One region of the Bacillus sp. z33 genome, then DNA from elsewhere that is predicted to be linked to it. Evidence: riboswitches for the same ligand, from Rfam matches in the RefSeq annotation. Region 1 holds a riboswitch; each other region holds the start of a gene.
What was found. Region 1 has a riboswitch for S-adenosylmethionine ahead of AC4G3L_RS14145 (methionine ABC transporter ATP-binding protein). Riboswitches for the same ligand answer to the same signal wherever they lie in the genome.

Region 1 (3,287 bases):
TAACACCGATAATACTTCCAACCAAGGCCTTTGTGAAAGGGATAAGCAGGATAATCAAGATGATGAAAGGAATCGAACGGAATATATTAACGAAAGCTCCTACGATTCCGTATACCATTTTGTTTTCCCACATATTTCCCTTTGAGGTCAAAAATAAGAGGAGACCCAGTATAATTCCCAAGAAAAAAGTTGCAACTAATGAGATACCAGTCATATATATGGTTTCCCAGGTTTTTTCATAGATACGTTCCCATACTACATTTGGAAATAATGTTTCTATCATCCGGACATCACCTCCACACCAATTTCCTGTTTGTGGAGATAATCAATGGCCTTTGAAACTTCAGTTGCATCCCCGTCAACATGAATAAACAATGTTCCGTAAGATCCATGCTGAGTCTGTGAAATTTTACCTTGCAATATATTGACATGAATTTTATAAGAGCGAATGACTTCTGATAAAACAGGCGTTTCAGCAGATTCGCCAATAAAAGATAATTGAACAACTTTTCCCGTCGGATATTCCGTAAGTAAATGTTCGATCGTATCTTTCGTTTCTTCCGGCTCAGTAACTTGCTGTACAAATCGCTTTGTAATCGGGGCAGTTGGTTTTTTAAATACATCAAGCACTTGACCACTCTCCACTACTTTCCCCATCTCCATCACGGCTACGCGATGGCAGATTTTACGTATAACATGCATTTCATGCGTAATTAATACGATTGTTAAGCCCAGCCTTTTGTTTATATCAACAAGTAATTCTAAAATATCATCTGTTGTCTGCGGATCAAGCGCAGATGTAGCTTCGTCACAAAGAAGTACTTTCGGATTATTCGCTAAGGCCCGTGCAATTCCAACGCGCTGTTTTTGACCGCCGCTTAACTGGGATGGGTAGGCATTTTCACGTCCATCCAATCCAACCAGATTAACAAGCTCCTTTACTCTCTTTTTACGTTCCTTGCTTGGTATACCAGCAATTTCTAAAGGAAACTCTATATTTTCACTGACTGTCCTTGACCAGAGAAGATTAAAGTGCTGAAATATCATACTTATTTCCATTCTGGCTTTTCTTAGTTCAGCGCCTTTAATAGCAGCCATGTTTTTACCTGCTACTACTACACTGCCTTCGGATGGTTTCTCTAAACCGTTCAGCATTCTAATCAGGGTACTTTTTCCTGCTCCGCTGTACCCGATGATTCCAAAGATCTCTCCCTTTTCAATTGATAAAGAGACTTGATCTACTGCTTTGACAGCTGATGAACGTTTAAAAGTTCCAGAGAAGGTCTTCGATACATCACGTAATGTAATCATGAAAAGTTCACCGCTCTTTCTATCAACATCTAATTTTAAGATAGTTTTCAGTTAAAATAAAAATGCCTTTCTGCGGAGGCAGAAAGGCATGATTAGTATATAAACATGTTCCTTTCTCTCATCTCCCAGGATTTATAACATCCTGTGTGAATTGGCACCTTTTCAATCTAATCGATTGCCGGTTGCCGGGCTTCAAAGGGCACATCCCTCCACCTCTCTTGATAAGAGTACATAACACACTATTCAATTTAAATCTAACTGTCTGCTATCCTATCATGTTTTAGAAAGAACTGTCAACACCAAAGTCTTCTTCGCATGGTCAAAAATGTTATTTCAAAACTTCTTTAATCGAAGATATGCCTGTTGCCTTTTCTATCGCCAGTTCCAATTCTTCAATTAAATCTTCTGTATTTTCAATGCCGACGGAAAGTCTGATTAAATCCTCCTGCACACCGGAGGCTTTTAATCCCTCCTCATTCAGTTGCTGATGAGTCGTGCTTGCCGGATGAATAATTAAGCTTTTTGCATCACCCACATTTGCCACATGGGACCATAACTCAATGGAATCAATCAGCTTTTTACCTGCCTCACGTCCTCCCTTTATACCAAAAACAACAACTGCCCCCGCCCCTTTCGGTAAATATTTCTTCGTTTTTTCATAGTCACCGTGATCTGGATCTCCAGGATATAAGACCCATGATACTGCTGGATGTTGTTTTAAATAATCGACTATTATTCTCGTATTTGCGACATGCTCCTTCATTCTTACATGCAGGGTTTCCAGTCCCAGAATAAATTGAAAGGCGTTAAATGGACTAAGGGACGGACCCAAATCTCTCAATAGCTGTACTCTTGCCTTCACGATAAACGCCCCTGCTCCAATTGCCTCACTATAAATCAAGTCATGATAACTTGGGTCCGGTTCAGTAAAACCAGGGAATTTAGGTGAATTCCAGTCAAACTTACCTCCATCTATTATGACCCCTCCCAGTGTGGTTCCATTTCCAAGCAGCCATTTCGTAGCAGAATGGACGACAATATCTGCTCCAAATTCAATAGGTCGGCTTAAATAAGGAGTCGCAAAAGTATTATCAATGATTAAAGGAATTCCAGCTTCATGAGCAATTTCCGCTACCCTCTCAATATCCAGCACTTGCAGACTTGGATTTCCGATGGTCTCTCCAAAAATCGCTTTCGTCTTTGAAGTAATGGCTTCTCTGAAATTTTCCGGATCGTCTGGATCTACAAATTTCACATGAATCCCATACTTAGGAAGAGTATTGGCGAATAAATTATAGGTTCCGCCATATAGAGTAGAGGCTGATATGATTTCATCACCCGCACCCGCAATATTTAAGATAGAGAGTGTGATAGCTGCAGCACCACTTGAAACTGCCAGTGCTCCAATTCCACCTTCGAGTTCAGCTATGCGTTCCTCAAATACACTTGATGTGGGGTTATGGATCCTTGTATAGATATATCCGGGTTCAGCTAATCCAAATAAGTTCGCAGCGTGATCTGTATCTTTAAATACATACGCATTCGACTGATAAATCGGTACACTTCTCGCTCCTGTTAATGGATCTTGCTGTAAGCCTCCGTGTATACCTACTGTTTCAAACCGATACTTCTTTTGCTCATTAGCCATTCCACATCTCTCCATTTCGTTTTAAGTAGAGAATTAAGTAAATGAAAAAAACTCTTCCTAAATATAAGAAGAGGCAGGCATTTTCCATCTCTCCTTATCTCCCGGATTTGTTTGTATCCGCAGGAATTGGCACCGTGTATTATAAAAATACCGGTTGCCGGGCTTCAACGGGCCAGTCCCTCCACCTCTCTTGATAAGAATCAAGCTAGTATTAAGTTGTTAAAACTATAGCATAGGAAAAAACAACAGTCAACAGATTATTCTGAATATTTAAACAAAAAGATAAATCATTCATGATTTTAGCTTCTACTATTCTTCAATCATTAAT
Region 2 (3,287 bases), 420 kb from region 1:
TTTTTCCTTATAGACTCTGACAACTTTCCCGTCGGTTTTTTTCTCCTCACTCGTGGAAGTGCCATTGACCGTTCCCCCGCCTTTTTGAAGCGCTGTTTTAAAGAGTTTCAGGGCCTCGTTTGGAGTAGAACCATAGGCAGTTATTTCAGGATTAGCTGCAGATGCAATGAAATAATTTTGCAAAAATCCATTGGAATCGAGCACGCCCGTCAACCAACTAGCCTCACCATAGAAATTATAGATGATTGGCATACTTCCTTCCCATTTCTTTTCTATAAATTTCTTCTCGATAATTTGCAGGGCACCCTGCGAATCCATATAGGATTCTTCCATATTGCCTGTATAATAGACGGCTTTACCCGTTCTGGAATTTGTGAGCGCATAACCCAGCATAGAATCTACGCCTTCTTTAGGGCTGGTGAAGTCAGTAAAATAATACATTTCTCCATTTTCATCAAAGATTGGACTTACATTAGCTTCAGTGCCTTCATCTGATGGGAGTTTTACATCTGATTTTCCGAACAGGCTATTCCAAAATCCATGCACATAATTTCCATAATAGCTGTTTTGTGTACTGACAACTTCAGGGGCCACTGCTCCATCTATGAATTCAGGTGTGTCAGACAATGAATAGGAATTAGATTTCCCGGTTTTGGCATCCATCACCACAACACCTTTCACCTTGAAACCATTTCTGGCAGACACAAAATCACCATAAGAGCGAATATAAAAAGGTGCCCCGTTATCATCTATTTCAAGCTGGGCATCACCGTAGAATATATACGATGGATACTGCAGGCGTATACGACGTTCAGTTTCTTTGTTAAAGAAAGCCGAGGGAGTATAACGCATGTCTGCTTCAACAAATTTAGGATTAGCTGAAGAGTCTGTAGCGCTCAGCATAAAGTATCCGGGAGTTTCTTTCCCTTTTAACCATTTGAAAAATCCGGAAAATTCAACCGGAGCAATATAAACATACTCACCATTCACTTTTTGGATTTGCAAATTCCCTAATTCATAGTAACTCGTATTAGGCACCTGTCCAAACGCTTTTTTCATTTTATTACGTGCGTATTGAGGTGGTACGCTGGCGGGTGTTTTCTTCTCGTCAAATGTTTGAATTTCTTCTTTGACATCCATTTTGGCGATCTTAAACTTTTCATCGGCATTGAACAGAAAGGCTGTTAAAAAGTAGAGTCCGACAAGCAAACTAAGAGCTAATAAAACACCTTTAATCTTTCTCTCTATACCTGTAGCAAGCAGTGAACCCAACAAGGTTAGTATGATTACCAAAATCCACAGAGAAGAAATCGTTTGATCCAATAAGGTGAAGTAATAAAATAAGAATGCCCCTATCGTAATCAGTGCAGCTAAACTGATGAAAACATGCAGTTTTGTTTTTCCCGTCATATGGATATGTAATTTTTCGTTATTTTTGAATGGCACTAGAATAAGTGCCGATATAATCCCAATGATGATGGAATAGATGAAGATGTTTCCCACTAGTTAACCCCCTCTGGTTTTTTATGTAAATTCTCTTATTAACCTATACGATTGAAAAGCTGTAATGATTCATTAATCGTATAGAATCATCAAAATAGTATTGAGGATATTTATAGTATAATACAAAATTAATTGTAATTTCAGAAAATTGTAATTGACATTAGCAAACAGGTTAGGATATAGTTGGAAACATCAAATTTAATTGAATAGTAAGCGATTCTTATCGAGAGAAGTGGAGGGATTTGGCCCTATGAAACTTCGGCAGCGGATTTTTACTTAGGTAAAAATACTGTGCTAAATCCAACAAACGACTGTTTGAAAGATAAGAAGAAGCCTAACCGGACATATTACTAATCACTTTTATGTATATGTTCCATATAAAGCCTCTTCTGTCTAATGACAGTAGAGGCTTTTTGCATTTCGAATTCCATAAGGCTTGGAGGAGAGAACATGATTGAGTTTCAAAACGTAAAAAAAACATACCACGCGAATGGACAGACGGTTGAAGCATTAAATGGGGTTAATATGACAATTGATAAGGGAGATATATATGGCGTCGTAGGATACAGCGGTGCCGGAAAAAGTACTCTTTTGAGGTTGGTTAATATGCTGGAACGACCTACTGAAGGAGAGGTTCTTGTTAACGGTAAATCGTTTACGAAACTAAAATCTAAGGAATTAAGGGCAGAAAAAAAGAAAATTGGGATGATCTTTCAGCATTTCAATTTACTCCAATCCAAAACAGTTTTTAATAATGTGGCAATTCCATTAAGGCTATCCGGGACAGATAAACAAACGATTCAAACCAGAGTCCGAGAGTTACTGGAGTTCGTTGGATTATCAGATAAGGCTCAGAGTTATCCAGAAGAATTGTCAGGTGGACAGAAGCAGAGGGTTGGAATTGCGAGAGCGCTGGCCACAAACCCATCGATTCTGTTATGTGATGAAGCTACATCCGCATTGGATCCACAAACGACAAGTGATGTTTTAAAACTATTGAAAAGAATAAACCGTGAATACAACATAACAATTTTGCTCATTACACATGAGATGTCGGTGATTAAAGAAATTTGTAATAAGGTCGCTGTCATGGAAAATGGAGGAGTGGTTGAACAGGGGTCAGTCCTAGATGTTTTTTCTAAGCCAAAGACGGAGATTGCCAAACGGTTTGTTAGAACGGTAATCCATGATGAAATACCACAAAGCTTTTTGAATTCCTTAAAGGAAAAGAATCCTGCAGTCTGGAAACTCAATTTTTTAGGATCATCTTCAGGTAAGCATCTGCTATCGACAGTGGCCAAAAGCTTTGACGTCCATTTAAGCGTTCTTTCTGCCAATATATCTGAAATACAGGAAACACCTTTCGGCAATCTAATCGTGGAAGTTATAGGAGAAACAGAAGAAATAAGGAAGGCATTCAATTATGTAGCGAATGAAGATGTAATTCTGCAGGAGGTGAAGCTTCATGAATGAACAGTTATGGGGAATGGAAATTACGCTTGAACAATTACTGATCGGTTTCAGTGACACGCTTTATATGGTTTTCTTTTCATTACTATTCTCGGCCATTATCGGATTGCCTTTAGGGATTTTACTTGTTATTACGAGAGAGGGGCATATCCTGGAGAATAAATGGGTGTTTAATATATTAAACTCGATTATCAATATTTTGCGCTCGGTCCCATTCATTATTTTATTGGTAGCTTTGATTCCATTTACAAGATTCGTTGTTGGATCAGCGATTGGGACGAATGCCGCGATTGTCCCGCTTGTATTTTATGCGG
Region 3 (3,287 bases), on a different contig from region 1:
CCACACATTACTTTTCACCTACTCATTTCACTTAAAGATAGTTCATACTTTTCAGACAATAAAATCCTATCAAAAGACAGTATGTTATAAACAGTTCTATCGGTAAAAATACTTATAGAAAATATAACCACTAAATTTCCAAAATATAACACACCTAAATTCTACCACTGTTCGACAAAAAAAAAAAGAGGCATTTTTATGCCTCTTACGGATTGTAGACAAAATGAATTCAGAATGGCTCTATAGGTGCCATATTATGAATTCATTTGTCCTATTATCTTCAGTATGCCCGCGGAAAAGAGCATGAATCGGAAAGGAGAGAATAGCAAAAACAAAAAAACTGCAGACAAGGTCCCCTAAAATAAGGATTTTGTCTACAGTCTGAAAGAGGTATTATATTACCTCTTTCATTCTACTTCTTATAAACCAGCCCCAGTACGTAAAACCGCCACTTTATCTGTTCTCTCCCATGGAAGATCCAAATCATTGCGACCAAAATGGCCATAAGCTGCTGTTTGCTTATAAATTGGACGTCTTAAATCAAGCATTTTAATGATGCCAGCAGGTCTCAGATCAAAGTTAGCACGTACTAATTCAATTAATCTTTCCTCATCAATTTTACCAGTACCGAAAGTATCTATTGAAATAGATACCGGCTTTGCCACACCGATTGCATAAGCCAATTGGACTTCGGCTTTATCAGCAAGACCCGCGGCGACAATATTTTTAGCTACATATCTGGCTGCATAAGCTGCAGATCTGTCTACCTTCGTAGCATCTTTACCAGAGAATGCTCCTCCACCATGGCGTGCATATCCACCATATGTGTCAACAATAATTTTACGTCCCGTCAGGCCAGCATCCCCTTGTGGTCCGCCAATAACAAAACGGCCTGTTGGGTTAATAAAGTATTTCGTCTCTTCATCTATAAGATGAGCAGGAACAACCGGCTTGATCACTTGTTCTTTTAGATCTTTCTTAATTTGTTCAAGTGTTGTTTCCGCGTCATGTTGAGTGGAGATAACGATTGTATCTATTCTAACTGGTTTTTTGTTTTCATCATATTCTACCGTAACTTGTGTTTTTCCATCCGGGCGCAAATATGGCAAAATATCCTGTTTACGAACTTCAGCCAGCCTTCTGGATAATTGGTGAGCAAGAGAGATTGGAAGAGGCATTAATTCTTCTGTCTCATTGCAGGCAAATCCAAACATAAGTCCCTGGTCCCCCGCTCCAATAGCTTCAATCTCTTCATCAGACATTGTACCTTCTCTTGATTCCAAAGCCTGATTTACACCCTGGGCAATATCAGCGGATTGTTCATCAATCGCGGTTAAGACAGCACAAGTTTCTGCATCAAATCCATATTTAGCTCGCGTATAACCAATCCCTTTGATGGTATCGCGAACTATTTTTGGAATATCAACATACGTAGATGTAGTGATTTCCCCAGCAACTAGAACTAAACCAGTAGTAACAGAGGTTTCACAAGCTACCCTTGCATTTGGATCCTTGGCTAAGATTTCATCCAATATAGAATCTGAGATCTGATCGCAAATTTTATCTGGATGACCTTCTGTTACAGATTCTGATGTAAACAAATGTCTTTTATTAGACATATTTTTTCCTCCTTCAACTTCCCTGTTTAATGGCTACTCATTATCATTAATTATCTCCTGATTATATAAAAAAAGACCTTTCCTCCTTTAAAAAGAGGAAAGGTCGAAGTCTCAGAAATCTGCCTTTCACTCTCATCGTTCAAGGCAATATAACCTTGCATCAAGTTAGCACCTTTGCGTGATTACAAATGAATCAAACTGCAGGTTGCCCCGGCTTCATAGAGCTCGTCTCTCCACCGAGTCTTGATAAGAGTATCCATATCAAATGTATATGATATCTTATCCAATAAATCCTGTCAATAAATAAATAGGAATATATTGTTAGGTTGACACATGGCATTTAGAATGACCGAGGAACAGAATAACTCAAAGTATAAAATTCGCATTCTAAAAATAATATTGATATAATTAATTTATGAAAATTCAAAATAACCAGATAGATATATTCCGCTTCATTCTTAGATAAATTATCAAAAAATACGTCATTATACACTTTATTTATTATCCAATTATAATGATATAGCCTTTATCTTGAAAAATAATATAATTAGTATGGATAATTAAATTAAATGTGTTATACTAATTTTCATATAATATACTTACCAAAATTCTGGAAAAGGATGATCTCGTATGACCTATATAGGAGTTTCCAATGAATTGAAGCAATCACTTACTCATGATAATATTCATATTCAGCTTTCTGTGCCACAGTTAGTTGAAAAAGTATTAACCCGAAAAGAGGGAATCCTTACATCTACCGGAGCTGTTAAAGCAGAAACAGGCAAATATACTGGTAGATCCCCAAAAGATAAATATATTGTAGAAGAAGCTTCCACTAAAGATAAAATAGCCTGGGGGAGCGTCAATCAGCCTATATCAGAAGCTGTTTTTTCAAAACTATATGAGAAAGTAATGGATTACCTCGAACAAAGAGATGAATTATTCCTCTTTAATGGATTTGCCGGTGCTTCAAAAGATTACCGCCTTCCCATTCAAGTCATTAATGAATATGCCTGGCATAATTTATTTGTTCATCAACTTTTTATCCGACCTACTGAAGAAGAGCTCAGTCATCATTCACCTGAGTTTACAATTATCTCAGCCCCTGGCTTTAAAGCAGATCCTCTAGTGGATGGTACACATTCAGAAACATTTATCATTATTTCTTTTGAGAAAAAGGTCGTTTTAATCGGAGGCACTGAATACGCTGGAGAAATGAAAAAATCCATTTTCTCTATTATGAATTACTTGCTCCCAGAGAAGAATGTATTTTCCATGCATTGTTCGGCTAATGTAGGATTCGAAGGCGATGTTGCTCTTTTCTTCGGTCTGTCCGGGACAGGAAAAACCACTTTATCAGCCGATCCAAACCGTCGTTTAATTGGTGATGATGAACATGGCTGGTCACCTGAAGGTGTATTTAATATTGAAGGCGGATGTTACGCCAAATGCATTAATCTTTCACAGGAAAAAGAACCTCAAATATTTAACGCAATCCGGTTTGGTTCTGTGCTGGAGAATGTAATTGTGGACGAACATACGAGAGTTGCAGACTATGATAATGGGATGCTGACAGAAAATACACGTGCAGCTTACCCTATAGAAGCCATGCAAAACATCGTCAAACCAAGTATTGCAGGACATCCTAATACAATCATCTTTTTAACA

Region 2: linked by a shared signal. The riboswitch ahead of AC4G3L_RS12250 (methionine ABC transporter ATP-binding protein) and the one ahead of AC4G3L_RS14145 (methionine ABC transporter ATP-binding protein) in region 1 are both predicted to bind S-adenosylmethionine.
Region 3: linked by a shared signal. The riboswitch ahead of metK (methionine adenosyltransferase) and the one ahead of AC4G3L_RS14145 (methionine ABC transporter ATP-binding protein) in region 1 are both predicted to bind S-adenosylmethionine.

The regions. Positions count from the first base shown of each region.
Region 1 covers NZ_JBZFQN010000003.1:500,908-504,194, reverse strand. Annotated here, with positions in the region: gene AC4G3L_RS14150 (methionine ABC transporter permease) at 1-283, opposite strand, end outside; gene AC4G3L_RS14145 (methionine ABC transporter ATP-binding protein) at 280-1,311, opposite strand; SAM riboswitch class I at 1,427-1,539, opposite strand; gene AC4G3L_RS14140 (O-acetylhomoserine aminocarboxypropyltransferase/cysteine synthase family protein) at 1,640-2,959, opposite strand; SAM riboswitch class I at 3,051-3,159, opposite strand.
Region 2 covers NZ_JBZFQN010000003.1:80,924-84,210, forward strand. Annotated here, with positions in the region: gene AC4G3L_RS12245 (hypothetical protein) at 1-1,503, opposite strand, end outside; SAM riboswitch class I at 1,721-1,832, shown strand; gene AC4G3L_RS12250 (methionine ABC transporter ATP-binding protein) at 1,954-2,976, shown strand; gene AC4G3L_RS12255 (methionine ABC transporter permease) at 2,990-3,287, shown strand, end outside.
Region 3 covers NZ_JBZFQN010000001.1:1,429,658-1,432,944, forward strand. Annotated here, with positions in the region: gene asnB (asparagine synthase (glutamine-hydrolyzing)) at 1-8, opposite strand, end outside; gene metK (methionine adenosyltransferase) at 420-1,619, opposite strand; SAM riboswitch class I at 1,749-1,872, opposite strand; gene pckA (phosphoenolpyruvate carboxykinase (ATP)) at 2,250-3,287, shown strand, end outside.